Regions from separate parts of the Bradyrhizobium sp. CCGUVB1N3 genome, predicted to be linked through region 2. Evidence: predicted binding sites of a transcription regulator. Region 2 holds the regulator's gene; each other region holds the start of a gene.
What was found. The regulator LexA, encoded in region 2, represses DNA repair genes until DNA is damaged. The targets are predictions, from matches to a motif close to TGTTCNNNNTGTGTTCNG.
Positions count from the first base shown of each region.

Region 1: NLM33_RS47525 (DNA-processing protein DprA) is a predicted target of LexA. The motif match lies at 5,600-5,617, and genes of this name have one in related genera.
Region 3: uvrA (excinuclease ABC subunit UvrA) is a predicted target of LexA. The motif match lies at 2,707-2,724, and genes of this name have one in related genera.
Region 4: NLM33_RS16380 (DUF3072 domain-containing protein) is a predicted target of LexA. The motif match lies at 2,181-2,198, and genes of this name have one in related genera.

Region 1 covers NZ_JANADR010000002.1:171,300-178,522, reverse strand. Annotated here, with positions in the region: gene NLM33_RS47555 (ABC-three component system protein) at 1-292, shown strand, start outside; gene NLM33_RS47550 (hypothetical protein) at 301-1,074, shown strand; gene NLM33_RS47545 (hypothetical protein) at 987-1,637, opposite strand; partial or broken gene NLM33_RS47540 (DEAD/DEAH box helicase family protein) at 1,894-3,183, opposite strand; partial or broken gene NLM33_RS47535 (DUF2130 domain-containing protein) at 3,176-3,982, shown strand; partial or broken gene NLM33_RS47530 (IS256 family transposase) at 4,146-5,417, shown strand; gene NLM33_RS47525 (DNA-processing protein DprA) at 5,732-6,646, shown strand; gene NLM33_RS47520 (hypothetical protein) at 6,621-7,223, shown strand, end outside.
Region 2 covers NZ_JANADR010000001.1:1,637,068-1,644,290, forward strand. Annotated here, with positions in the region: gene NLM33_RS07740 (hypothetical protein) at 1-16, shown strand, start outside; gene NLM33_RS07745 (hypothetical protein) at 118-294, opposite strand; gene glp (gephyrin-like molybdotransferase Glp) at 521-1,732, shown strand; gene lexA (transcriptional repressor LexA) at 1,908-2,606, shown strand; gene NLM33_RS07760 (hypothetical protein) at 2,775-2,981, shown strand; gene NLM33_RS07765 (hypothetical protein) at 3,194-3,631, shown strand; gene NLM33_RS07770 (ComEC/Rec2 family competence protein) at 3,640-5,919, opposite strand; gene NLM33_RS07775 (DUF2171 domain-containing protein) at 6,013-6,246, opposite strand; gene NLM33_RS07780 (MFS transporter) at 6,630-7,223, shown strand, end outside.
Region 3 covers NZ_JANADR010000001.1:1,028,779-1,036,001, forward strand. Annotated here, with positions in the region: gene uvrA (excinuclease ABC subunit UvrA) at 1-2,610, opposite strand, end outside; gene NLM33_RS04845 (outer membrane protein) at 2,879-3,550, opposite strand; gene NLM33_RS04850 (outer membrane protein) at 3,788-4,570, opposite strand; gene NLM33_RS04855 (single-stranded DNA-binding protein) at 5,021-5,512, shown strand; gene NLM33_RS04860 (DUF2306 domain-containing protein) at 5,706-6,104, shown strand; gene gyrA (DNA gyrase subunit A) at 6,273-7,223, shown strand, end outside.
Region 4 covers NZ_JANADR010000001.1:3,451,729-3,458,951, forward strand. Annotated here, with positions in the region: gene NLM33_RS16360 (HWE histidine kinase domain-containing protein) at 1-1,102, shown strand, start outside; gene NLM33_RS16365 (hypothetical protein) at 1,099-1,320, opposite strand; gene NLM33_RS16370 (hypothetical protein) at 1,535-1,738, shown strand; gene NLM33_RS16375 (hypothetical protein) at 1,880-2,119, opposite strand; gene NLM33_RS16380 (DUF3072 domain-containing protein) at 2,235-2,429, shown strand; gene NLM33_RS16385 (DUF6496 domain-containing protein) at 2,501-2,752, shown strand; gene NLM33_RS16390 (hypothetical protein) at 2,807-3,169, opposite strand; gene NLM33_RS16395 (Do family serine endopeptidase) at 3,435-4,988, opposite strand; gene NLM33_RS16400 (universal stress protein) at 5,199-6,035, shown strand; gene NLM33_RS16405 (hypothetical protein) at 6,051-6,263, opposite strand; gene rpe (ribulose-phosphate 3-epimerase) at 6,732-7,223, opposite strand, start outside.

The DNA.
Region 1 (7,223 bases), on a different contig from region 2:
CTTTGATCTCATGTTGACCGAAATCAGCCTGAAGAACGGCCGTGGTCCCGGCTTCCTGATACATGACAGCCACCTGTTCGATGGCGTGGACGAGCGGCAGGTCGCCAAGGCGTTGCAGCTCGGGGCCGAGCGGGCCGAGGCAGCCGGCTTCCAGTATATCGTCACGATGAACTCCGACGCGCTGCCGCGCGAGGGCTTCAAGGCCGGCTTCGACATCCGTTCTCGCATTATAGAAATGAAGCTGACAGATGCGACGGACACCGGGGGGCTGTTCGGCCTGCGCTTCGAGTAGGCCGGCCCATGCGATCCGTTCCCTTTACCCGACCCACCCTGATTGCCGCCGTCGAACTGTTCGAACAACACAGTCAGGCGCGCTTCAATCAGGTGGTGCTTCGTCTCGGGCTTGAGAATGAGATTTCTTCGAATACCAGCATCAGCGTCGCGAAGAAATGCGACTTGCTTGGACGCATCGTTGTTCAGCGCTCTGAAACCGTCATCGACACGCTCGACGGCCGCATGACACTCGGCGAAGCCGTGGTGCGCCAAGCCGCGTTGCTGGCACAACAGGATGCCACTCACCCGTTGCAGACGGCGTTTGCCCGCGGCCTGGCCCACGACGCCTTTGTATTGGTGTGGGATGACGATGGCCGCAGTGCCTCTATTCGGGCCGCGCTGCCGGGGGAAATCCAGCTCCCCGAAACCGATGATGAGGTGCATCGGCTCCTGAATCCTTCGGTTTCGCAACACCGCTCGGTCATCTCGATCAGGCGATCGAAGCGCACACCCGCGGCGATTGGGCGGCCTGCAACGGACAGCTTCGCACGTTCCTCGAAAGCCTATTCAGCGACATTGCCAGAAATGTCCGCCCGGAAGACGCGGCGAAACGGCCCAACGCCTAGAACCGTCGGGCGTTGCTGGAGGAAATCGGCTTCCTGTCGGCGAGCCGCAACGGATGGACTGCGGATGGGAAAAGCTACATCAATGGCCTATTCAAGATGCTGCACACTGAGGGATCGCATCCCGGTCTTTCGGATGAAGACCACAGCACCTTTCGTCTTCATGTCGTACTCGTAACCGCGCGAACCTTCCTCAGGCGCTTGGCCAATGGGCGGTAGGAGGCGCGAATGAGTGGATGGACACTGGATGATCTGCATCGCTTGGACCGGAAATATGCGGAGGAAGGCGTTCACACCCATCAGCGACCGTTCCGGGCCGCAATAGAATTGCTCGGCTCGAACTTCGTCATCGGCGCGGGTGGTAATCTTGAAGTCAAGCTTATCATGGATGCTTACGCTGCCATGGTGCCGGAAGTTGAAACGAGTTGGCCCGGTGCCGGGATCGGATTGGTCGCGTCTGTCGATCAGGCACGAAAGGCCGTTTTCCCCATCGTCTTCGGCCAGAATGCCCCCCAGCCTTGGCAGATGACGGGTTTCGAGAATGCCGAGGAATGGTGGAATTGGTGCCGCCAGGATCGGATGATCGCCGCGGATGTCGCCTTTGCGGGCGCTGACATTCACGACTTCACGATGGGTCTCAACCAAGTTGAGCAAGGCAATGCTGATGCGGTGACGCTCTGGCGGATGGCGGGGTCGAATCTCGAAGACGCAGCAAACACCTTGCCGTCCGCGTTCAGCCACGATTCGGTTATCCAGCCGATTTGTATGGTGGCGGAGTTATCGATGAAGGCCGCATTGGTATGGGATGGTGTCGATCCTGAATCCTTCCGAAAAAGCAAGGATGGTCACAATCTGGCTCTGCTCGCCCAGCGTATGGGTATGGCGCGACCGCACCGCGACGATGCGCGAGTTCAAGCCGTGGTGGCGAATCTGCCGCCCTATGTTGCCAGCCGCTATAAACCAGCAGGGTTAAGGCGGCTTCAAGTGGTCAGGTCCACTACTCGATCATGTAGCCCAGCGCGCGATAGCCCGCGCGTCGCTTCGTGGCCATCCGGGCCAGAACGGGAACAGCTTTATCGACGTAGTCGACGACCAACACGTCTCTCTTTCCATCATGCTGTCGATGCAGACGACCGACATACTGCGTCAGGGTTCCCTTCCAGGCGATCGGCATCGTTAGGAACAACGTATCAAGCCGGGCGTCATCGAAGCCTTCACCGATGTAGCGGCCTGTCGCGAGTATCAGGCGCTCGTCATCGTCAGCAACATTCAATGTCGTATTGGCTAGCTTGCGATCCCTCGCGGACATGCCGCCGCGCAGAACCACAAGATTCTTCACGAACGACGAGAACCTCTGCTGAAGATAATCGAGATGGTCCTTTCGCTCCGTCAGGACGATGGGAGAACGCTTGGCTTCCAGCGATTTCAGCACATCATCAAAGATCAGGTCATTTCGGCTACTGTCCTGCGCCAGGGCCGCATAGATCGCGGGCATTGATGGGCGCTCGACGGAGGCCAGGGACGATGGCAATTCAAATTTCGTCGAACGGTCGCGGGCACGATGACGAATGCCACGCTCGGTCGCTTGGACCCTCGCATCCACCCGATGGCGAACGGGGCCGCATTGCATGAAGATAATGGGATGATGTCCGTCCTTTCGGGCGACAGTCGCAGATAAACCAACGACGTATCGCGCCTTTGATCGCCGAGCGACAAGCTCGAAGCTTGTTGCGGACAGGTGATGGCATTCGTCGACAATGAGATGGCCGTAATCGGCGACGATATCGGCAACCTCTCCATTGCGCACCAGGCTTTGGATCAGCGCCACATCGATGACGCCAGTCGGCTTCCTTTTTCCGCCCCCGATAATACCGATCTGTTTCGGGTCAATGTTCAAAAAGGAACCGAGTCGCTCCACCCATTGAGTGAGCAGTTCTCGGCGATGAACGAGAATCAGCGCATTGCGGGCGCGGTGCGCGATGAGGGCTGCTGCGACAACCGTCTTGCCAAAGGCCGTCGTGGCGGCGAGCACCCCGTTGTCGTGGGCGACGAGAACATCGAAAGCCGCCAACTGCGGCCGTCGCAATTCGCCCTGGAAGGATACGTTCGCGGGAAGTGCCGTACCGATTTCGCGCATATCTTCCAGATCGGCCGCGGCGCCATGGCTTTTGATGAGATCGATTGCTTCCTCGAGGCAGCCCCGCGGTAGAGCGACATGCTGCGCAAACAGCTCGGCGCATGAGACGACCCGAGGCTTGCCGAATGTCGGCAACCGCATGGATCGCGACGACGCGATCGAGCGCCTGAAGGACATGAAGGCCCGCCTCTCGACCAAGATGGTTGGCGAGACCCTCGAACAGCACTGTGAGACCGAGTTCAACCGGGTGCGCTCGATGGCCTTTCCGCGGGCGTACTTCGAGAAGGACAATGACACGCGGACCGGCAGCAAGGGCGACTATATCTTCCGCGACTCGGACGACGCCGGCACCGAGATCATCTCGATCATGTTCGAGATGAAGAACGAAAGCGACAAAACCGCCACGAAGAGCAAGAACGAGGACTTCCTCAAGGAGCTTGACCGGGACCGGACCGAGAAGGGCTGTGAGTATGCCATCCTGGTCTCCTTGCTTGAGCCGGACAACGAACTCTACAACGCCGGCATTGTCGACGTCTTCCACCGCTATCCGAAAATGTATGTTATCCGGCCGCAGTTCTTCCTGCCGATGATTACGCTCTTGCGGAATGCCGCGATCAACTCGCTGAAGTACAAGACTGAGCTGGCGCTGGTGAAGGCGCAGAACATCGACATCACCCAGTTTGAAAGCCAGCTAGAGACCTTTAAGACGGCGTTCTCGAAGAACTACGATCTGGCTTCCAGGAATTTCCAGACCGCAATCACCGAGATCGACAAGTCCATTGATCATCTGCAGAAGACCAAAGATGCGCTGATCGGCGCGGACCGCAACCTGCGCCTCGCGAACGACAAGGCGCAGGACGTGACGATCAAGAAGTTGACTCGCTCCAATCCGACGATGGCAGCGAAGTTTGCGGAGTTCAAAAGCCATGGCGCTGAAGCAGCGGAGTGATTTCTAGCCAGGTCAGGCAGAAACTACCGTGACGTCAGATTGGGGGTGACCAATAGATGGTCGCGGGGATGTCCCGGGTTCTGTTGATTTTCTGAAGAGGTCGGCGTTGCCCACCTTGAGCCGGTAGGCTCGGGGTGCTGATTCCTCAAAGGAGAGCAACGCCATGACGAGAGATATCACACCGGCTGGTTGGCCGCCGACTGGGGCTGTCGACGAAGCGTTTACAGAAGTGCGGGCGAGCTTTGATCGGTTCTGCCTTGCGGCGGGATCGAGGCGCTCGGCACGATGATGGAGGCGGATGTCACGGCGGCCTGCGGGCCGCGCCACGGTCGCGATGCGGCGCGGCGGGCGCACCGTTGGGGCCGAACGCGCGGACGGATCGGCTTCCACGGCGGCAAGATCGAGGTCGAGCGCCCGCGGGTCCGGGGCGTGGACGGCCGCGAGGTCACGATCCCGAGCTGGGAAACGGCAGCGCAGGAGGACTGGCTCGGTCGCTGGGCGATGAACCTGATGCTGATCAATGTGTCGACGCGCCGGTTCGGCCGCGCCGGCTGCCCGAGGGAGACGTGCCGGCACCGCCCGGATCGGGGGTTTCGAAGTCGGCGGCCTCGCGGAGGTTCGTAGCGCTGTCGGCGGCGCGGCTGGCCGACTTCATGGCTGCCGATCTGTCCGCGCTCGACCTTCTGGTGGTCCAAATCGACGGGCTGCATCTCGGCGAGGATCTCGTGCTGGTCGCCGCGATCGGGGTTGACGGCGAAGGCAACAAGCATCCGCTGGCGCTGGTGGAAGGGGCGACCGAGAATGCCGCAACGGTTCAGACCCTGCTGGACAACCTGGTCTCGCGCGGGGCTCGACCCGACGGCGCCAAGACTGTTCATCGCCGACGGTGCGAAGGCGTTGTCGAAGGCGATCCGCCGCACCTTCGGTTCGGCCGCAGCGATCCAGCGCTGCCAGATCCACAAGGCGACACAACATCATGGAACGCCTGCCGAAAGAGCATCATGCGGCCACCCGTCGGGTGCTGCGCCAGGCCTGGGAGCTCGATGACGCCGACAAGGCTGAAAAACTGATCCGCAATCTCGCGCGTCGACTCGACCAGCAATGGCCCGGCGTAGCGGCGAGCATCCTCGAAGGCCTCGATGAAATCCTGACTGTCGTCCGGTTGAAGTTGCCGAAGGAGCTTCGTCGATCGCTCGCCTGTACCAACATCGCCGAGAACATGATGGGCACCATTCGCCGTGTCACGCGCAACGTCAAACGCTGGCGGGATGCCGGTATGGCCTTGCGATGGGTCGCGGCCGGCATGATCGAGGCCAACAAGGGCTTCCGACGATTGAAGGCGCATAAGCAATTGTCGGTTCTGCGTGCGGCTCTTCAAGCTCGCCACAATCGCATGACGATCAACCCCGTTGCCCACGTCACGAGGGCCGCGTAACATTCATTCCGGCAACGTCGGCCCGACCTAGTTCAACAGCGATCGGGACATCCCCATCACGCGTGTCCGAAGCTGGTATGCTTCACTGACGCTGCGATGATGGCGCAGTAAGCCGTGGGCCCGACACCGAATTCACCTCTCGTTCACCACGTAACCATATGATACTTAATGAGTTATCTATTTGTTCTTGATTTGTTCTTCTCATCCACTAAACTGGCTTTTGAACTTTTTGCCCACAAATGTTGGCTCCTCAAACTAGTGGACTTCGTCACTGTGGATTCGACGCCGCCGCAGGGGGTGGCTAGGGTTGGATGATGAACCTGCTTGCACGAATGAATGACGGACCCGCCGTACGGTCGATCTCGCCGCGCAGGGAGCTCGGAGCGTACGAGGCGCTGTGGCTCGAGAAGGGCGCGACCTTCAAAACGATCGCAGAGAAGTTCGCTTCCGATCCGACTGCCGTCCCATCCGATTTCGTTCCGGGTGCTGTAGCTGACGCTTGCGCTGCGGAGGTTCTGGCAGCACTTAAGAAGGCTGGCATCTGCAGGTTTGGCACCCGGCTGAATCTTACTGGGAATTATCCTTCGAAGCTCCGAGACGCGAGGCATCCCGTAGAGATGCTGTACTTCCAAGGCGCTTGGGAACTCGTCGAGACCCGGTGTGTCGCCATCGTAGGCAGCCGCAATGCGAGCGAAGAGGGGAAACTGCGTGCGGGTAAGCTCTCACGTGCATTGGTCGAACGCGGCTTCACCGTCGTGTCGGGATTAGCGACCGGTATCGACACCGCAGCTCATACAGCCGCGATCGAGGCGAAGGGCCACACCATTGCGGTGATCGGCACGCCGATCGGAATCTATTACCCGAAGGAAAACCAGGTTCTCCAACGCAAGATCGCGGAGCAGCATCTGCTCATTTCGCAGGTGCCAGTGCTGCGATACGCTAGTCAGTATGTGCCGCAGAACAAGCTGTTCTTTCCCGAGCGGAATGTCACGATGAGCGCGCTCACGGAGGGGACGGTTATCGTGGAGGCCAGCGACACGAGCGGGACGCTCACGCAGGCTCGTGCCGCACTTCAGCAGGGCCGCAAGCTGTTCATCCTCGATTCTTGCTTCAAGCGGGATGGCATCACCTGGCCGGCGAGCTTCGAGAAGCGAGGCGCGATTCGTGTCCGCGACCTCGCCGATATCTTGGGCGTATTAGGTGATGGCACGCCTGCTTCAGCAAATTGACGAAACAAACCGGCGGGACCACTGGTACCTCGACGAGAGTGACGACTGTCATTATCTCTATGAGTACACAGCAGGTAAGGGCTGGCGAGGCGGCGATACCAACCAACTGATCCACAATCTTCAGAAGAAGCGCGGCGATGGCGGCTACCATTACAAGGCGCCAGCGATCGCAAGATGTGCTCGTGACTTGTCTGCGGTTCTGAGTGCGGAATGGCTGGACCAGGCCACGATTGTCCCCATTCCACCATCGAAGGCGAAGACCGACCCGGCTTACGATGATCGGATGGTTCAGGTATGCAGAGGAATCCGCGCTGCGACCCCACCAGATGTTCGGGAGCTAGTCGAGCAGATCGCCTCCACTGACACGTTCAAGGGTGGCCACAGGAAGTCGCCGGCCGAACTCAAACAAAACTATAGGATCGTCGAAAATCGGCTGCAAAACTTGCGGGGTATCGTCGGGATTTTCGACGATGTTCTCACGACCGGCTCCCATTTCAAGGCAATCAAGGAAATGATTTTGGAGCGCGCTCCACAAGCCCGCGTGATCGGTCTTTTCGTTGCCAGACGCGCGATTCCA
Region 2 (7,223 bases):
AACGGGAGCCACCTGATGCTAGCCGTGAGCCTAGTCGTCGCCGTGGCCTGTCTGGCCACCGTCATTCCGGTCTTTCTCGTCTTCGAGACGATCGCGCGGCGACCGCGCTAGGCGCATTCAACTGCGCTTGGGTTGAGGCCGATCGAGACGCTGCCGTTGCGCGCGCATGCGGCTCGTCTTCTCCTTGAGCGCTTCGATCTCCTCGTCAAGCTTTGCGCTCCTCGACTTCGGCGGCTCATCGCCGCGCAGCTTCTCGAGCGCCTTCTCGACCGACAGCTTTGAAGTCTCTGCCATCAGCGTTCTCCCGGACGTCTCCTGACGCGCCTGCGTGCGGTGGCGCGCAGCAACTCTGAGCCGGAAGCAGGACGGCGCGATATTGTCCCAATGGGCATCCCGGCGGCCTTCTCCGCGAGAGATAATTCATCTCCACCTTCGCAATCCCCCTTTTGCCACGACGCCTGCTCTCGGCTAGAACGCAACGCAACTCTCTCGTTCGATTTGCCCAGCAGGAGTTCAGCCCGTGGCCCTGATGCCGGTTTCCGACGCGCTCGCTGCGGTGCTCGCGGGCGTCGAGCCCGTGGCGGACGAGATGGTCGCGCTGGATGCAGCCTACCATCGCGTGCTGGCCCGCGATGTCGCGGCGCGGCGGACGCAGCCGCCACAGGCAATGTCGGCCATGGATGGCTATGCGGTGCGTGCGGCCGATGCGGCGAAGGTGGGCGCAGAGCTCACCGTGATCGGCGAGGTCGCGGCCGGGCGGCCGTTTGCGGGAACGGTCGGCGCGGGAGAGGCAGTGCGGATCTTCACGGGCGGCGTGGTGCCCGATGGCGCGGATGCGGTGGTGATCCAGGAGGACACGGTCGCTGACGGCAAGCACGTCGCGATCAAGGAGGCCGCGATTGCCGGACGGCACATCCGCCCCGCCGGCGTCGATTTCCGCGAGGGCGACGTGCTCCTGAGGAAGGGAAGCAGGCTCACCGAACGCGACTTGTCGCTTGCCGCCGGCATGAACCATCCGGAGCTTGCCGTCCGCCGCCGGCCCAGGGTCGCGATTCTCGCGACGGGCGATGAGCTCGTCATGCCCGGCTCCACGCCCGGCATGGGCCAGATCGTCTTTTCCAACGGCTACGCCCTGCATGCGCTGGCGCGGGCCGAGGGCGCCGAAACGGTCGATCTCGGCATTGCCGCCGATACCGTTGCGGCGACCACCGCCGGCATCCGCCGGGCCCGCGAAAGCGGTGCCGACATCCTGATCACGACCGGCGGAGCCTCGGTCGGCGACCACGATCTGGTCCGGCCGGCGCTCCAGGCCGAAGGCTTCGAAATGGCGTTCTGGAAGATCGCGATGCGGCCCGGCAAGCCGATGATGCACGGCCGTCTCGGCGCGATGCGGGTGATCGGCCTGCCCGGCAATCCGGTCTCGTCCTATGTCTGCGGCTTCCTGTTCATGGTGCCGTTGATTCGCGCGCTTGCTGGCCGCTCGCGCGTTCATCACCGTCGCGAGCGCGCCGTGCTCGGGCGCGACGTCGGGCCCAACGACGTCCGCGAGGACTATCTGCGCGCCCGGCTCGAGGAGCGCGAGGACGGCACGCTCGTCGCCGTTCCCGTCAACCACCAGGACTCCTCGCTGCTTGCGAATCTTGCTGCCGCACAGGCACTTCTCGTGCGCGCGCCGTTTGCGCCGAAGGCGGACGCAGGCACGCCTTGCGAGGTGTTGCGGCTACCCTTGTAAGTGCGATCTGATTCGCGCGTGGCGCGAACTTCGCCGCGTTCACCAAAAATTAAGTGGTTGCGGAACACATATCGAACATATAGTGTCCGTTCATGATTTGTTTCGAGCATCTAGCGGCTTCTGCTGAATCTGACGTCTCGGAATCGAACGACATCAACCGGGGGATTTGGTCGAGATGTTAACGCGCAAACAATACGAGCTTCTGCGGTTCATCAGTGAGCGCCTCAAGGAAAGCGGCGTGCCGCCCTCCTTCGACGAGATGAAGGACGCGCTCGATCTGCGCTCGAAGTCGGGCATCCACCGCCTGATCACCGCGCTGGAAGAGCGCGGCTTCATCCGCCGCCTGCCCAACCGCGCGCGCGCCATCGAGGTCATCAAGCTGCCCGAGCTTCAGGCCGCAGGCGCAGGCCGCCGCGGCTTCACGCCCAGCGTCATCGAAGGCAATCTCGGCAAGGTGCGGGGCGCAAGCGCTCCGGTTGATGACGGCGAGCGTCCGGTCGCCGTGCCCGTGATGGGACGGATCGCGGCCGGCACGCCAATCGAGGCATTGCAGACCCGCAGCCACACCATCAGCGTGCCTCCGGACATGCTCGGCTCCGGCGAGCACTACGCGCTCGAGGTGCGCGGCGATTCGATGGTCGACGCCGGCATCCTGGATGGCGACATGGCGCTGATCCAGCGCAACGAGACCGCTGATACCGGCGATATCGTGGTGGCGCTGATCGACGACGAGGAAGCGACGCTCAAGCGCTTCCGCCGGCGCGGTGCGTCGATCGCGCTGGAGCCCGCCAACACCGCCTATGAGGTGCGCATCCTGCCGCCGAACCGGGTGAAGATTCAGGGCAAGCTGATCGGGCTGTACCGGAAGTACTGATGGCCCGGCAGATCGCCGGCTATCGCGCAGCAACACGGGCGGACGGATTGTCCGCTCCGGCGGGATAGTGTTTTCACTTCGGGTGCGATTATCCCCACACCTGCGCGGAGCTAGATCCTCAAGCATCGCAGGCGCGAGAGCGCTGTGCACGATGCAGAGGAAAAACCCATGCGACAGATGATTTTGAGCGTGATCACGGCGGCCTTGATCGCGGGATCGGCATCCGCAAGCGACGCAGCGCAACACCACCATCCCGTTCGCAAGACGGAGCAGGTAGCGACCAGTGCGCCATTCCGCAATGCCAACAATGCGATCGCACCTGCGGCGCAGGCGAGCTGGCCCTATTCGGGGTACTCGGCTCCCGCCGGCCGCTGATGAAAGCTCGCGTGAGTGAATGGTGTGAACCAAGATAGAGTCACGGCGGGAGGCTTTGTTCCTCGTTAGCCGGGAAAGATAAAGTGATCGGGCAACGCGCAGACGAGCCGCAGATTTGCCCACAAACGCGATACACTCGGAGGCTTCCACTCTGATAGAGGCCTGCGCCTCCGGGGGGCGCGGACCTGCTATCTCGCATGAGGAGCACTCCGATGTGTGACTACAGCCTGCATGCCGTTGCGACCCGCCCCGCTCAAGTCGGCGAGACGATCGTCACGACAACCTTCCGCGGCACCTCGACGCGTGGATTTGCGTCGGAGCGTGATCTCTCGGTTGCCGTCTGCCTTCTGCCCGGCACCGAGCTCGCCTTCGCCGACAACGTCCGCTACGACAATCGCTGGATCTGGACGCGCACCGTCAACTCGCGCGTCGGCAAGTTCGGCAAGGTCGATCCGCACATTCCCGATCGTCATCATGATGCGATCGAATTCCCCGACGGCAACTACGTGCTGGTGACGCAGCTCGTCGAAGGCCAGCGTGCCACGGTTCTGCAACTGCCGGTAACGCAGCCGCTCGGCGAGAAGATAGAGCAGCCCGCCGTCGAGCAGCACACGACCCAAACGCCCACGACACGCCTGCCGATCGGCTGACGCGTCTTCTAGTCCTCGGCCTGCAGGTCGGCCTCCGACGGCGTAGCGTCTTTGCTGCGTGGAGTAGCCGGCCGCGGTGCGAGGCTGAGCTCGAAATCGCTATCGCCGGCCCCAGCCGGCGACCAGGGGCGGTTTGCGCCTCTTGCTTTCACCGTTTGCAGCGTGAAACCGTCGCCACTGCGCGACAGCACGAGCGCGCCTTGCGTCTTCAGACGCTCGCGATCCACGACCATCGCCGCGCAATCGGTTGCTGCCGGCTTCGCCGTCACCACCAACGCGGCACGGCTGCAATCATCGGCCAGCGCATCGACGCGCAGCGACAGCGCGACAAGACGACCATCGGCGAGCGGCGTCACGCAACCGCCCTCGTCGCATGAGACGCCGTCGGCGAGCGAGGTATCGGTCGCGCTGCGCGAATCGGCATCGGCTGCAAGCCACTCCTTGAGAAGAAAATTGTCCTTGCCGGTTCGGATCAGGTGCAGTTGGCCATCCTTGCCTCGCACCGCGACGCTGCGGCCGTCGCCTGCGATCAGGATGTCGGGCTGGCGCACGTGCAGCGCCCAGCCAATCGCGAGCGCCAGCACGACGGCGCCCGCCCAGCGCAGCGGCGTGCGCAACAAGCCCATCAGAACGAGGCCGACGCTGGCGGCAATCAGCGGACCGGTCCCGAAGGCGGTGATGCGGCCGACGGCGCCCGGTAACGCCGCGACCCAGCGTGTCACAACGACCATCCAGTCGATGCCGATCCCCATCAGCCACCAGAACACGCCATCGAGCCCGAACGGCGCTGCGATCAGCCCCAAAAGTCCGGCGGGCATCACCAGCGCCGAGACCACCGGCATCGCCGCGAGATTGGCGAGTACGCCGTAGGGCGTGACGCGGTGGAAATGGAAGGCGGCATAGGGCGTGGTCGCGAGCCCCGCGATCAGCGAGGCCATCAGCAGCATGACGAGCTCGCGGCCACCCCAGAGCGCGATGCGCGCGGTGGCGGAATCGTCGGGCGACGCGAACAGGTTCGGCATGCCGATCTGCACCAGCGCGACAAGACCAAGCGTTGCCGCGAACGACATCTGGAAACTGGGGTGAACCAGGGCCTCCGGCGCGACCGCGAGCACGATCATCGCGGCAACCGCCAGCGTGCGGAAGGTGATGGCGCGTCGATCGACCATCACCGCGATCAGCACCACCGCTGTCATGAAAAACGAGCGCTGTGTCGCGACCTCCGCGCCGGACAGCAGCAGGTAGAACGCGGCGGCCACAAGTGCTGCCGCAGCCGACCATTTCTTGATCGGATAGCCCGCCGCAAATCCCGGGACCAGCGCCAGCAGCGCGCGCACCGCAAAGAACACGACGCCGGCGACGACCGCCATGTGGTAGCCGGAGATCGACAGCACGTGCCCGAGGCCGGAGATGAACATCGCGTCGTTGACGGGCTCGGTGATTGCGTCGCGCCGCCCGGTGAGGAGCGCGGTGGCAATCGCACGATTGTCGCCGTCGAGCGTGGCGCGGATGCGCGCGTCGATCGCATCGCGCAGGCCCTGCATGATCGCGGCATAGCGCAGCCGCAAGCCTCCGGTCTCCGGTGGCGCGGCGACCGTGATCGCCCCCATTGCAAAGCCTGACGCGCCGATGCCCTGAAAGAACATGTCGCGGGAGAAATCGTAGCTGCCGGGCCGCAGCGGCGCGAGCGGCGGCATCAGCCGCGCCTTGAGTTGCACGAAGCTGCCGACCTCCGGCGCTGTGCCCTTGCGCACCGACAGCCGCACACGCTCGAGCTGGATGTCGCCGCGCTGCGCCTCCATCGCCGTCACGCGCAACACGAAGCGGTCGGTGCGCTCGCGGATATCGCGCGTCTCGACGAAGCCGGATAGCGCCACCGAATAGAGCGGCTTTGCCAGAACGGTGTGAGCAATGCGCGCAGTTTTCCAGGTCGCCGTGGCAAAGCCTGCGGCGATTGCGGCGATCATCATGGCGGGTGCGAACAACCGGCTCCGCCGCAACAGCACGGCGCCTGCCATGAGCACCAGTGCCGTGATCGCGGCGACCGAGAGCACGGGTTCGTGGTCGGCGGCAAAATAGAGAGCAATCCCGGTACCGAAGGCCACGGGCACCCACGGCAGCAGCCGCCCCGCGCCGGCTTCCGCCTTGGCCCATCCGCGCAATGTCTCGGCCAGCGACGACCACGCGCCAAAGCCTGCCGGCACAAGGCCGCCAGCCGACGCGGCACGGCCCGTTGGCCATGTCCCGGCAATCCCTTGCGAGCGGTGTGGCCGGGAAGGCTCCGCCATTCCTGCACCTTACGATACGCGACGGGTGCGGAGGCTACCGGAAGGCGCGGGGATGCGAATAGCCGAACGAAAAGGGAACCGGTCGAGGGGCCGCTACTTTTCCTCTTCCATCGTCACGGCCACCGCTGCCTTGGCGGAAAGCCGGACCTTGTTGCCCTCGACATCGGCTACGAGGCCCTTGTCGATGAAGTGATGATGGCCCTTGTGACTGCCCTCGCCGCTGTCCTTTTTAGTCAGCTTGATGCGGTTGCCTTCGACACGGTCGACGGTGCCGATATGAACGCCGTCGGCGCCGATCACTTCCATATGCTCTGCGATGGTCTGCATCGTGCGGGATCCTCTTCTGCAGCCCTCACAACGCCTGAGAGACCTTTCCGTTCGCCGCTCACCGTAGGTCGCGGAGAATCTGAGCCCTTGCGACCTCCTCGCAAAACGCCTCGTGTCAGGTCGATTGCGCCGAAAGTCTCATAAGTTGCCGACCCCTGGTGGGACTACACTACGGTTCCCCGCCTCCCCGACAGACGGGCAAGGCAGTGGTGGCTCGCGGTTCTTAGGCCGCTGGAGCTCATCTCAGGTGACGCAAAGCGCGCCTGGGATCAGACGTTGCCGACGCAACTCCTTGAACTGGCGCCTGCGACGCCGCGCATCACGCTCTTCCGCGAGAACACGACCGCTGAAACGAGCGAGGAGACGTTTTGAAACCATAGGAGTTGCACATGCAGGTACCGAGCGATTTTCGCCGCGTGATCATCGCTGCATCGGTGGGAAACGTAATCGAATGGTATGACTTCTATATCTTTGGCAGCCTGGCCGCAGTTCTCTCGGTCAAGTTCTTCGAGCAATCCCATCCGGTTGCAGCCCTGCTCAGCACCATCGCGCTGTTCACCGCAGGATTTCTGATCCGCCCGCTGGGGGCCTTCCTCTTCGGATGGATGGGTGACCGGGTCGGCCGCAAATACACCTTTCTCATCACGCTCAGCGGAATGGGACTGGGCACAGGCGCAATCGGATTGATCCCGACCTACCAGTCGATCGGCCTGACGGCCGCGTTCGCTCTGTTCGGCCTGCGCATGATCCAGGGCCTGTGCCTGGGCGGCGAATATGGCGGCGCCATCACCTACGTTGCCGAGCATGTGCCGGACGATCGGCGCGGCTACTACACCGGGTGGCTGCAGACCTCTCCAACGCTCGGCATCGTGGTGTCGCTGGCCGTGATCATCCTCACGCGGACCTATGCCGGCAATGAGGCCTTCGACGCATGGGCGTGGCGCGTTCCGTTCCTGGTGTCCTTCCTGCTGGTGGCC
Region 3 (7,223 bases), 610 kb from region 2:
TTCGCCGCCGGACAGCGTGGTGGCCTGCTGGCCGACATGGATGTAGTCGAGGCCGACGCGGTGCAGGGTGTTGAAGGTTTCGCGGACGCGCGGAACGGCCTTGAAGAACTCGGCGGCTTCCTCGACGGTCATGTCGAGCACATCGGCGATGCTCTTGCCCTTGAACAGAACTTCGAGCGTCTCGCGGTTGTAGCGCTTGCCCTTGCAGACGTCGCAGGTGACGTAGACGTCGGGCAGGAAGTGCATCTCGATCTTGATGACGCCGTCGCCCTGGCAGGCCTCGCAGCGGCCACCCTTGACGTTGAAGGAGAAGCGGCCGGGCTCGTAGCCGCGCGCCTTCGCTTCAGGCAGGCCCGCAAACCATTCGCGGATCGGCGTGAAGGCGCCGGTGTAGGTCGCAGGATTCGAGCGCGGGGTGCGGCCGATCGGCGACTGGTCGATGTCGATGATCTTGTCGATGTGCTCGAGGCCCTCGATGCGGTCGTGCGGAGCTGCGCCTTCGCTGGCGCCGTTCAGCTTGCGGGCGATGGCGCGGTAGAGCGTGTCGATCAGCAGCGTCGACTTGCCGCCGCCGGAGACGCCGGTGACGCAGGTGAACAGGCCGAGCGGGATCTCCGCCGTGACGTTCTTGAGGTTATTGCCGCGCGCGTTCACCACCTTGATTGTGCGGCGATGGTTCGGCGGACGCCGGTCCGGCACCTCGACCTCGAGCTCGCCGGTGAGATATTTGCCAGTGAGCGATTTCGGGTTGCGCATGATCTCGGCGGGCGTGCCTTCGGCCACGATGTGGCCGCCATGCATGCCGGCGCCAGGACCGATGTCGAGCACGTAATCGGCAAGGCGAATGGCGTCCTCGTCATGCTCGACCACGACGACGGTGTTGCCGAGGTCGCGCAGGCGCTTCAGCGTGTCGAGCAGGCGCGCATTGTCGCGCTGGTGCAGGCCGATCGAAGGCTCGTCCAGCACGTAGAGCACGCCTGTCAGGCCCGAGCCGATCTGCGAGGCAAGGCGGATGCGCTGGCTCTCGCCGCCGGACAGGGTGCCGGAGGAGCGCGACAGGGTGAGATAGTTGAGGCCGACGTCGAGCAGGAAGGTGAGGCGCTCGCGGATCTCCTTGAGGATGCGTCCCGCGATCTCGTTCTGCTGCTTGTTCAGCGTATCAGGCACACCTTCGAACCATTCGCCGGCGCGCCGCACCGAGAGCTCGGAGATCTCCCCGATATGCTTGTCGCCGACCTTGACGCAGAGCGCCTCCGGCTTCAGCCGGAAGCCGGTACAGGCGCCGCAGGGCACGTCGTGGAAATACTTCGCCAGCTCCTCGCGCGCCCACTCGCTCTCGGTCTCGCGATAGCGGCGGTTGATGTTGGTGATCACGCCTTCGAACGGCTTCTTGGTGTCGTAGGAGCGGACGCCGTCCTCGTAGGAGAACTTGATCTCGTCCTCGCCGGAGCCGTAGAGGATCGCGTTCTGCGTCTTTTTCGGTAGATCCTTCCATTTGGCGGTCGGCGTGAACTTGTAGTGCTTGCCGAGCGCAACCAGCGTCTGGATGTAATAAGGGGACGACGACTTGGCCCAGGGCGCGATCGCGCCCTTGCCGATGGCGAGCTCCTTGTCGGGGATGACGAGATCCTCGTCGACATGCTGCTCGACGCCGAGGCCGCCGCAGGCGGGACACGCGCCATAGGGATTGTTGAAAGAAAAGAGTCTGGGCTCGATCTCGGGGATGGTGAAGCCGGAGACCGGGCAGGCGAACTTTTCCGAGAACAGGATGCGCTCGGGCCCGCTCTTGTCGTGGATCTTTGCGGTCTTCTTTTTCTCTTCGGCCGGAGCGGCTGCCGCCGGCGCATCGGCGAACTCGACGACGGCAAGGCCCTCGGCGAGCTTCAGCGCGGTCTCGAAGCTCTCGGCGAGGCGCTGGCCGATATCGGCGCGCACGACGATGCGGTCGACCACGACGTCGATGTCGTGCGGGAATTTCTTGTCGAGCGTCGGCGCCTCAGCGAGCTCATAGAAGGTGCCGTCGATCTTGACGCGCTGAAAGCCCTTCTTGAGCCATTCGGCGAGCTCCTTCCTGTACTCGCCCTTGCGGCCGCGGACGACCGGAGCGAGCAGATAGAGGCGGGTGCCCTCGGGCAGCGTCAGCACGCGGTCGACCATCTGCGAGACGGTCTGGCTCTCGATCGGCAGGCCCGTGGCGGGCGAATAGGGCACGCCGACGCGCGCCCACAACAGGCGCATGTAGTCGTAGATCTCGGTGACGGTGCCGACGGTCGAGCGCGGGTTCTTCGAGGTCGTCTTCTGCTCGATCGAGATCGCCGGCGACAGGCCGTCGATCTGGTCGACGTCCGGCTTCTGCATCATCTCCAGGAACTGGCGGGCGTAGGCCGAAAGCGACTCGACGTAGCGGCGCTGGCCTTCGGCGTAGATGGTGTCGAAGGCGAGCGAGGATTTTCCGGAGCCGGAGAGGCCGGTGAACACCACGAGCTTGTCGCGGGGAATCTCGACGTCGATGTTCTTGAGGTTGTGCTCGCGCGCGCCACGGATGGTGATTGCGCGCAGGTGTGATCCCACGTTCTGTTGTTGGCGCTTCGCCTTGATCACTTCGTCCATCCCAGTAGTCCCCAAGGAGATTCCCACGCTGCGCGGCCGCGCCGGCGTTCAGGCGCGCCTCGCCCGGAACCGGGGATGGACGCCGTTGGGTAGGCTGCGAACGTAGGAAGAACGAGCGAGGATTTCCAGTGCGAGTTGCGAATCGTCAACGGATTGTTGGCGTGCTGGCGGCACTTGGCAGTAGCCCAGCAGTGCTGCCGCCTCTGGACCAAACAAAAAGGCCGGCGCGAGGCCGGCCTTCAGTCGAAAATTGATGGTCTGCCGAAGCTCAGTACTTCGCGACCACTGGGCCGCCGAAGTGATAGTTCACGCCGACCTGGACGCTGTGGAGGTTCAGCGTGCCGGACGAAACGGTGCCGGCGAAGTAGTTCTCGCTGCCGAGGCTACGATAGAGGTACTCGCCCTTCACCGACCACTGCGGAGCGAAGAAGGCTTCGACGCCCGCGCCGACCGTCCAGCCCGTGTGGAACTGGCTGTCCGAAGCGGTCACGCCGAGGACGTCGGTGGTCAGCTTGTTGTTGATCCAGGCAAAGCCGCCGGTGCCGTAGAGCAGGACCTGGTCGAACGCCACGCCGACGCGACCGCGCACTGTCCCCAGCGAATTGATCCGGCTGGTCACAGCGAGCACGCCGGGGGTGCCGGCCGTGGCGTTGACGTCAGCCCAGCCGCCATCGGCCTCGAGACCGAACACGATGTTGCTGGCCTGCCAGTTGTAGCCAACGGTGCCGCCGGCGAAACCGCCCTTCATCTTCGGGTCAGTGGAGGTGTTTTCCCAAGCGTAGCCGCCGAAACCACCGAGGTAGAAGCCGGTCCAGTTATAGACCGCCGCTGCGGCCACCGGGGCCTTGGTGTAGGGGCGGGCCGCCAGATCGGCGGCCATGGCCGGGGCGAACGCGCTGAGTGCGAACAAGCTGGCCGAAGCCAACAAAACCTTCTTCATCTTCTTTAATCCCAGTCCCAGTTTCTGTTTTTGCCTTCCGTGCGCAGGAAGGACATCGGACGCACAGGTCCAACTGATGCCGTGCTTACACCAGTGAAGCCGCAAGTTGTGTGCCCGAGATACCACACCACAGGGAAAAAGCGTGAGGATGGCTGACCTATTCACGCCGGCTGGATCCACGCAGCAAAAAGGCCGGCGCAAGGCCGGCCTTTTCGACAGGAAGAGTTTTGGCGAAGATCAGTACTTCGCGATCAGCGGGCCGCCCCAGCGATAGTTCAGGCGGACAAGGCCCATATCGACGTTCTGGCTGATTCGGTCGGCGCCGAATGTCAGGCCGCCGGGCGTCGTGAAGCCAATGGTGCGGTTGCCCAGGAAGATGTGGTCGTACTCGACACCAACCGACCAGTTCGGCGCAAAGCCGAATTCCAGGCCGGCCCCCACCGTGCCACCCCAACGGGTTTCGCTGGCCGAACCGAGCAGGGTGCCGGCACCGACGATGCCGGGCGCGACAAAAACGTCGTACTTGTCGCCGACGACCGCGCCGCCGCCCTTCACGTAGAAGAGCACGTTGTTCCAGGCGTAGCCGACCTGGCCGGTGATCAGGCCGAAGGCATCGATGCGCGAGCGGTTGCGGTCCGTCGGGAAGGCGAGGCTGACGTTATCTCCCCTGAAATCGGCCCAGTTGCCCTGGCCTTCGACGCCGAACACCCACTGGCCGGACTGCCAGCGATAGCCGATCTGGCCGCCGATCGTGCCGCCGGTCGCATTGTGGCAGCCTTCACCCACAAGACTGCCCACAACACCAGTCACCGCGCCGGTGCTGTCCAGGAAGTCCCAGCATTTGTGGGTCGAGCCACCGCCGCCGTTGATGCCGATGTAGAAGCCGCTCCAATCGTAGATTGCGGCGACCATCGGGGGCGGGGCCTTCACGTATGGACGCGCTGCCATATCTGCCGCGCTCGCCGGAGCCGACAGGCTCAACGCAACCGCACCAACTGCACCCACCAAAATCTTCTTCATTATTCAGTCCCTCCGGCTGTGCCGCTTCTTTCTTTAGTCCCCGAAGCGGTCAATCAGGCGCGACGCCCAATGAATTGATGTTGCGCCGAGCCTAGTCTGATTTGGGGGTAGAGTCCGTCTCCAAAAGGCAACAGTCGCGAGTGAAGTGAGCGGTTCCTAAGTTAATGAATGTTAAGCGGTATTCCCGTCCGCGGGAACCCGAAAAAGTTCCATGCGGTTCCGATGATTTCCTGGACATGCAACCCCATGTTGCGGGCGTATCCCGTCACCGCCCTGTGGAACAAAGCTGGAACACTGCCGCGCCCGGTGCTATATGTGGGGATAACCTGCGGGACCGCGGGCTCGGTAACGTGCGCGAGCGTATAGGGTCCCTCAGCAGGCGGCAGCGAGCGGTTTTGGCACGGCTCCGGCTTTTTCGAACAATTTGGCAGTTTGGAGTGGAGAGCGGCAATGGCGGGAAGCGTCAACAAGGTCATTCTGGTCGGAAATCTCGGCAAGGATCCGGAGATCCGCCGCACCCAGGACGGGCGGCCGATTGCCAATCTGAGTGTTGCGACGTCGGAGACCTGGCGGGACAAGGCGACCGGCGAGCGCAAGGAAAAGACCGAGTGGCATCGCGTCGTGATCTTCAATGAAGGGCTCTGCAAGGTCGCCGAACAGTACCTGAAGAAGGGCGCCAAGATTTACGTCGAGGGTGCGCTCCAGACTCGCAAATGGACCGACCAGAGCGGTGTCGAAAAGTACTCGACCGAGGTCGTGCTTCAGGGCTTCAACTCAACCCTCACCATGCTCGACGGCCGCGGTGGCGGGGGAGGCGGCAGCTTCGGCGAGGAGCCGGGCGGCGATTTCGGCTCCAGCAGCCCGGTGAGCAGCGCGCCGCGCCGCGCGGTCGCCACGGGCGGTGGCCGCAACAGCGACATGGACGACGACATCCCGTTCTGACGTCGCGCCGCTTCGCGCGGAACGACAGCATTTCCGATCAACCGACTGGCGGAGCTCGCATCTTGCGCGTTCGCCTCATGTTGGGTCTCAAGGGATTGGACGCCCGGCGATGTGAATGGTATTAAGTTAATGTTAATGCTACTTACATCGCTTGCGCCTGATACTCGGGCGCCATCATTGGGACGCGTCAGCCATGACCCTCGCGCCGCTGCTCGACGCAGCTCCAGCCATCCCGCTCCACGCCTTTGCGGCGATGACTGCCTTCGTGCTCGGCGTCGTCCAGTTCGCGGCCCCCAAGGGCACGCTGCCGCACCAGACCGTCGGCTGGATCTGGGTGGCGCTGATGGCCCTCGTGGCTGCGTCGTCGTTCTGGATCCACCAGATCCGGCTGGTGGGGCCGTTCGGTCCGATTCATCTGCTCTCGATCTTCACGCTCGTGATGTTGCCGCTCGCGGTGTGGCGGGCGCACACCCATCGCATCGCCGCTCACCGGTGGTCGATGATCTTCCTGTTCACCGGCGCGCTGGTGATCGCGGGGCTGTTCACGCTGCTGCCGGGACGCATCATGCATCACGTGATTTTCGGCTCGTAGGGCGGGGTTCCATCCGGCCTGTTCCCGCCGCCCGGAAAGGGTCTTCGCAGGGCCCGTAAGTTATTGGAAAAATGAGCGGAAAAAGCGCTTCCCATGGGCTTGCCAGGGTGGTTATCAGACCCTCGATGCGCTATATGATTCCCAGATAAAAACTCACCGGATTCCCCCTTGGCCGACGACGACAACAAGAAGCCCGGCGACGAGCCGGAGCGCTCGGATATTCGCCCCGTCTCCATCTTCGAGGAGATGAAGAAGTCGTATCTCGACTACGCCATGAGCGTGATCGTGGCGCGTGCTCTACCCGATGCCCGCGACGGTCTGAAGCCGGTGCATCGCCGCATCCTGTACTCGATGAACGAGCAGGGGCACACGCCGGACAAGAAGTACGTCAAATCCGCCCGCGTGGTCGGCGACGTCATCGGTAAGTATCACCCGCACGGCGACCAGTCGATCTATGACGCCATGGTCCGCATGGCGCAGGACTTCTCGATGCGCGTGCCGCTTATCGACGGCCAGGGCAATTTCGGCTCGGTCGACGGCGATCCTCCGGCCGCCTATCGTTATACCGAAGCACGCCTGACCAAAGCGGCGCTGGCTCTGCTGGCCGACATCGACAAAGATACCGTCGATTTCCAGCCGAACTACGACAACAACGAGACTGAGCCGTCGGTTCTTCCGGCCAAGTTCCCGAACCTTCTCGTCAACGGCGCCGGCGGCATCGCCGTCGGCATGGCGACCAACATCCCGCCGCACAATCTCGGCGAGGTCATCGACGCCTGCGTCGCGTTGATCGACAATCCCGCGCTGACCATCGACGAACTCATCAACATCGTGCCGGGGCCGGATTTTCCGACCGGCGGCGTGATCCTCGGGCGCCAGGGTATCCGCAGCGCCTACCACCTTGGCCGCGGCTCGATCGTGATGCGCGGCAAGGTCGAATTCGAGACCATCCGCAAGGATCGCGAGGCGATCATTGTCACCGAGATTCCATATCAGGTGAACAAGGCGACGATGGTCGAGCGCATCGCCGAGCTGGTCAAGGAAAAGAAGATCGAAGGCATCGGCGACCTGCGCGATGAATCGGACCGCGATGGCTACCGCGTCGTCATCGAATTGAAG
Region 4 (7,223 bases), 1.8 Mb from region 2:
GACGCGCGAGCTCGAGCGGCTGAACCGGGAGCTGGAGGATCGCGTTCGCGCGCGCACCGCCGAGCTCGAAAGCTCCACCGCCAAGCTGCTCGAGAGCGAGCAGCGGCGCAGCATGGCGATCGCCGCCGGCAAGATGGGATCCTGGGACTGGGACTGGATCAACGGCGACTGGATGTGGGACGAGGGCCAGTATCGCATCTTCGGCGTCAGCCCGGAGGCCTTCGACGTCACCTCGGCCAGCGTGCAGGCGCTGCTGCACCCCGATGATGTCGATCAATTCCGCAAGGCGATCGCCGAATTCAACACGGGCACACGCGCCTATGAAGCCGAATTCCGCATTCAGCGGCCGGATGGCGAGGTGCGCTGGTGCGTCGGAACGGCGGCGGCGACGCTGGACGGAAACGGTCGCGTGGTGCGGGTGAGCGGCGTCACTGTCGACATCACCGAGCGCAAGCGCGCCGAGGAGCGGCAGAACCTGCTCGCCCGTGAAGTCGATCACCGCGCCAAGAACGCCCTGGCGCTCGCGCAATCAATCGTCCGGCTGACCCGCGCCGACGACGTCAAGACCTACGTCAACGCCGTCGAAGGACGCATCAATGCGCTGGCGCGCGTGCACACCATCCTGTCGCTGTCGAGCTGGCAGGGGGCCGAGATCAGCAAGCTGATCGAGGAGGAGCTTGCCCCCTACTCGCTCGGCGGCCAGATTCGTCTGTCGGGTCCCGAGGTGCAGCTGGTTCCCGCTACCGCGCAGACGCTGGCGCTTGCACTGCACGAGCTGTTCACCAATTCGGCCAAATACGGCGCGCTGTCGACGCGGTCGGGGCGACTTGCGATCGGCTGGGAGGTAGATGGCGAGATGCTCGCGCTGACCTGGGAGGAATCCGGGGGGCCGCTGGTCAGGCAGCCAAAGACGCGCGGCTTCGGCACCAAGAGCCTGCTTGCGAGCGTCGAGTCCCAGCTCGGCGGACAGGCGCAATTCGATTGGCGTGCCGAGGGTCTTCTGTGCCGCCTCGAAGTGCCGCTGACGCGGAAGGCGACGCTGCCGGCAGCCGAAAAATTCGACGCTGCGATCGCCGGCGAATTGCAGCGCGCCTCAGGCTAGCGCCGGGCACACACCCTCACCGCCTGCATCTGCAACGGCGCATCCGCGATGCGCCCCTCGAGCCACGCTTCGCTCCGCTCAAGATCGCGCAGGGCCATCGCATAGCTTCGCGCGGCGCGCTGCTCCGCGCCACGCGGCAGCGTGCGCGCCTTGCGCAGCATTTCCGCCGCCGCGTTGCGATAGGCAAGCGAGCGGTACAGAAAGATCACCTTTCCCATGATCGAGCTTCCCTCGTCGTTGCTTCGGTCCTCATCTTCACAGGCCTCGCATGAACGCCACCTGAAGATCGCTCACCGTGAATGTTTGTTCCGGAAGATGCGGTGTTCGAGGAACTCACGGTGATCCGGCGCGTTTTCAGGATGATTGTCGAGGGTGACAATGCGAACGCGAAAATCGCCACGCTTGGTTTCGACCGCAGGCGCCATCACGCTGATGACGCAGGCGATGATGGGCGCGGCCCTCGGGCTCGCCTTTGGCCTCGCGCTCGTGCTCATCAATCCTGCCGTTGCGGCGCTGCTCAGAGCTGGTGGAAGCCCGACGATTGTCGTGTTTGTCATCACACTCGTGACGAGCTTTGCGATCGGCGCAACGCTGACCGGGGTCGTGTTCGTTTTGATGGATGACGAAGAAACTTGAAGCACGCGTTGCGGCGCATGCGGCATCATCGAGGCCGGCACGCTGCAACTGGCGAATGGCCGACCCAGGTTCGAGAATCTCGGCGCGCAGTTTCAGAGTCCGGTACGCATCCGGGTCCTCATCCACGGCGAGCACCCGGCTTCACCGGCGGACGGCCATGCGGGCCGGTTTGTGACCGTTCTTGTTGGGATCGCTCTTGAGGCCCGCGCGGAGGCCCATCCGCTCGCCGATATTGGGCAGGAGATCGCCGCCACCGGCCGACTTCCAGTCGACGATTAGTTGCTTCATGTCCTGGCGCAATCCGAGCAATCGGAGCGCGCTTTCGCTGCAATCACGATCGCGGTTGACGAGATCGCGCACCGACGCCTCAAGGTCGATCATCTCAGACCTTAACACACTGATTTTACGACGAATTTCATTAATTCTGTTGTCCATGACTTGTTAGAACAAAATAAGAACATATAGTCAAGAAACGATTCAGGGATGGAGAGTGGAAATGCGAGTGGAAGGTAAATACGACGCCAAGGATTTCCTCGCCGCGCAGATGACGCGGGCCCAGGTCCTGCGGCTGAGGCGGCTAAGCGAGGAGGCCTATCAGCCCGGCCAGTATGCCAGGGATCTCAGCTTCGACGAGGCGGCAAAGCGCATCCAGGCGCTGGAGGCCGAGATCGAGCTTGCCAATTCGTTCTGACCTGCCGGGTCAGCTCGCTCGGAACTATTGCGCGCCAGGCACTGTTCTCCCGCAACCGAGGGAGATCACCGATGGCACGCAAGGCAAAGAAACGGCGCTATTCGAAGAGCTCCGGCAAGGATGTCGAAAGCGAGATGCGCCGTTACAAGAAAGGCACGGCCAAGAGCGGTCCTGGCGGACGCGGTGGACGCGTGAAGAGCCGCAAGCAGGCGATCGCGATCGGCGTGTCCAAAGCGCGCAAGAAGGGCAAGAAGGTCCCGAAGAAGAAGACGTCGAAGCGGACGAGCTCGAAGAAGAAGTCGAGCAAGAAGCGCTCACGGTGAGACGACATTCGGCGGCGAAGCTCTCGTGCGCCGCCCAATGTCGATGCGTCGCCCTCAGATCATAGTGCCGGGCATGAAGCAGCGGATCGAAATCCCGAACGCGGTCTTGACCGGCCACACCATGGTGCGGCCGGCACGGTTGGGTTCAGTGATGATGGCTTCGTCAGGCACCTCGACCCATTGGCCGTCGATCCGAACGCGATAGTGCCCATTGTGGGATTCCCAGTCCGGATCGGCGAGGGCGACGCCATCGGCATCCGAGCAGCAGGGACCGAGATGGCTGCGCAGGCTGTCGAACCAGGGCTTGAGAGGTGAATCCGTATAGCGCCCGTCATCCCGCCCGGCGGCGCTTTGGGCAAAGAGTATGAGCGGCGCAAGGAGCAGCGCGCCCCTGCTGAAGGCCCTCAATCGATCCATCTTCGGCACCGACTTCCGACGAAGTCCGGTTCCACAAAGCGGCAACGCGACCGGAAGTTCCGCCTTGAGGACCGCCCTCGTCCGACGAGCAGCACAATGCGACTCGTGACCACTTTGAGTTAGTGTGGTTTTTGGGGCCGAAGCCTGTCCGCAACGCTCCCGTTAACGCGAATGTTATCGGAAGCCTGTGGGAATCTCCCCGAGACGCGAAAAGGCGGCCCGCGGGCCGCCTTTTGCCTGAGCTGCTTGAGGCCGATGCGCCGGCTTACGCCAGCGGCACCGCGACGAACTTCGTCGCCTCCGCGCTCTTCACCTGCAACAGCACGCTGCGTTTGCCAGCAGACTTCGCCTGCTTCAGCTCAGTCCGGACGTCGTCGATGCTGGCAACGGCCTTGCCGCCGACATTGAGGATGACGTCACCGGTCTGGATGCCGCGGCTTGCCGCCGGGCCTTCCGGATCAACCGAGGTGACGACGACGCCCTTCTGGCCTGCGCCCTGCACGTCGCCGGCCGGAGCGAGGCCGAGGCCGAGACGCGGCGTGCCGGCGGTCGACTGACCTTCATTCGCCTTCTCATTCGCCTTGGCCTGACGCTCGTTCGGCAGCTCGCCGAGGTTCACGCTCACGGTCTTGCTCTCGCCCTTGTGCCAGACGTCGAGCTTCACAGAGCTGCCCGGTGCCATCGTGCCGATGGTGCGGGCAAGATCGCGGGAGTCCTTGACCGCGGTGCCGTTGACGGCGGTGATGACGTCGCCGGCCTCAATGCCGGCCTTGGACGCCGGGCTGTTGTCCTGTGGCGTGTCGACGATCGCGCCACGGGCTTCCTTCAGCCCGAGGCTGTCGGCGATATCAGCCGTCACCGGCTGCACCTGGACGCCGAGCCAGCCGCGCGTGACCGAGCCCTTGTCCTTGAGCTGGGCGACGACGAGCTTCGCGGTATTGGCCGGGATGTCGAATCCGATGCCGACCGAACCGCCGGACGGCGAGAAGATCGCGGTGTTCACGCCGATCACGTTGCCGTTCATGTCGAAGGCCGGACCGCCGGAGTTGCCCTTGTTGATGGGCGCGTCGATCTGGATGTAGTCGTCATAGGGGCCGGCGCCGATGTCGCGGCCGTTGGCCGAGACGATGCCTGCCGTCACCGTGCCGCCGAGGCCGAACGGATTGCCGACGGCGACCACCCAGTCGCCGATCCGCGGGCGCTGCTCGGAGAATTTCACGAACGAAAAGTCCTTCTTGCCGTCGACCTTGATCAGCGCGAGGTCGGTCTTCGGATCGGTGCCGACGACCTTGGCCGTGTAGATCGTGCCGTCGTCCGCCGTCACCTGCACGGACTGGGCGTGGTCGACGACGTGATTGTTGGTCACCGCATAGCCGTCGGCCGAGATGAAGAAGCCGGAGCCTTCGCCGGTGATCACGCGGTGGCGCTGCGGCATGCCATTGGGCATTTGCTGCATGCCCTTCGGCAGGCGGAAGCCGAATTCCTTCGGGAACTGATCGAACGGCGAATCCTCATCCGAATCCATCCGGTTCTGCTGCAGCATCGCACTCTTGTCGTCGGTCTGATCGATCTTGACACGCACGGAGATCACTGCGGGCTTCACCTTCGCCACCAGGTCGGCGAAGCCGGGCGGGGTCGGCGTCGTCTCGGCAGCGAGCGCGGGCGAGGTGAAGGAGGCGCCGCCAAACGGCGAATATCCGGTCGGAGCAGCGGCAAGCACGGCAACGCCGAGCGCGGCCACGGTGCCGAGCAGCGCGAGGCGCCGGGGTTTCAGGATCGCACGCGGCCGGGCGGAATCGGGATTGATGTGGTCGTTCATGTCGAATTGTCCATGTTGGATGAGCAGTCGCCTTGCCCGCAACATTGACGATGCAACATTACGACGTCCCGTCCACGCGATTAATTCTTGGCAAAGAAAGCTGCGACGTGCCGCCGCGGGTGACGGCGCTTGATGCAGGTCAACGCGCATCGATGGATCGGTGAAAAATTACGGCGTGGAAATGAAATGATCTCCGCCGGAGGCGCCGCCATGATCAAAGATATTCTCGTCCACATCCCGACCGAACGCCCAATGCGCCCGGTCATCGACGGCGCGGTGTCGCTCGCAGCCGGCTTCAACGCCCATCTCGATGCGGTCTCGGTCGGCTATGTCGCAACCAGCACGGCCTATGTGATGGAGGGCGGCGCGGCGATGGCCGCCGTGTTCGAGATGGAGCGCGAACGAGCGGTGGAACGCGCCGAGACGGCGCTCACGGTGTTCGAGACGGAAGCCGGGCATGCCGGGATTTCCCGTAGTTGCCACCCGGTCGGTGCGATCCCGGCAGATGCGATCGACGTGGTCGGCGCGATGGCGCGACTCCACGATCTCAGCGTCGTGCTGCAGCCCGATGCAGAACAAGGATCCTTCGACAGCGACCTGCCGCAGGAGATCCTGTTCCAGGCGGGTGGGCCGGTGCTGTTCCTGCCGCATATCTTCCGCGGCACCCTCAAGACACGGCGGATCGGCATCGCCTGGGATGGCAGCCGCGTCGCGGCGCGCGCGATGCGCGACGCGATGCCGTTCCTGTCGCGGGCCGAGGAGATCGTCATCATGACGGTGAACGAATCGACGTCGGCGCCCGGCACGGCTTCGGCGGATCAGCTCGCAAGACATCTGGCACGGCTCGGGCTGGAAGCTCGGATCGTCAGCCTGTCGGCGAGCCGCGCCGACATTCAGCCGACCATCCTGTCACTCGCGGCCGACGAGAGCCTCGATCTTCTGGTGATGGGCGGCTACGGCCATTCGCGCTTGCAGGAGCGCGTGCTGGGCGGCGTCACCCGCGCAATGCTGCAAACGATGACGGTCCCGACGCTGATGTCGCATTAGCGCGAGCTTTGCGCCTCACGCGGCGGCGGTGCGCTGCCACTCTCCTGGGGCTGCTGCGTCGTCAGCGCCTCGTGTATTGCACGCGTCGAAGTGAGCCTTCAGCTCTGCTTCGGCGAGATGTTCGAAATGCTCGGCTTGGCCGAGAAGATCCCAGCTCTGCAGGGGTCGATACGCCGCCTGCTGACGGCACAGGGACGCCAGAGCACGGTACCGACGCACGTTCTCCATGAGAATCTCCCACCTTGGCCACGCCCGGCTTATTTCGCCGGTTTGCGTCACACTCATTGCACTCGTGCGAAACATTTTCTGCGCGGACTACTCTTTTCTTGAAAGAGTTAACGCGTACGCCGGTCCGTTGGCATTGCCCTGGGTCAAACTTCGGGGATGTTTCGCCGAGACCTGAGTTCTAATCATGCCACAAAGTTGCGGCATCTGTGGGGCAAGTCACAGCCAAATGAAGCAATTTTGGCTATGAGTTCCACGGTATGGCCGCAAACAAGGTAACGGCGGTACACAGGGGCTGCGACAGATGAGCATGCAGCCCGCGACTTCCCGAGCCGCACGGAACTGGAGCCGGCGGCTCTTTCATTTAGGCAGGTTAGGTAGCGGCGCCACTCCACCGCGGGAATCGCGCCAATCGCATCCAAATACCGCCACTCGACAGATTGCGGCAAGACTCCGATTAGCGGGCGGTGACTACCGGACGAGCTCGCTCTCGCCGGCACGTACCAGCGACGCCGAACTATATTGCAGCTTCGGAACCCGACTGGCTTCCGCGGCAACGCGGATGGCCGCGATGTTGTTCGCGTAGTCAGCGCTGCCGTTGCCGCGGAACACCGCCGATCCCGCCACCAGCGTATCCGCGCCGGCGGCTGCAACCACGGCCGCGTTGTCGTGCGTTACGCCGCCATCGACCTCGAGCCGGATCGGCCGGTCGCCGATCATTTTGCGGATGCGCTGGATCTTCTCGATCTGCGAACCCAGGAAGGATTGCCCGCCAAAACCCGGATTGACCGTCATCACCAGAATGAGATCGAGGCGGTCGAGCACATATTCGATCGCAGCTTCCGGCGTTGCCGGGCACAGGCTGACGCCGGCCTTCTTGCCGAGCGCGCGGATCGCCTGCAACGTGCGATCGAGATGCGGGCCGGGCTCGGCATGGACCGTGATGATGTCGGCACCGGCTTT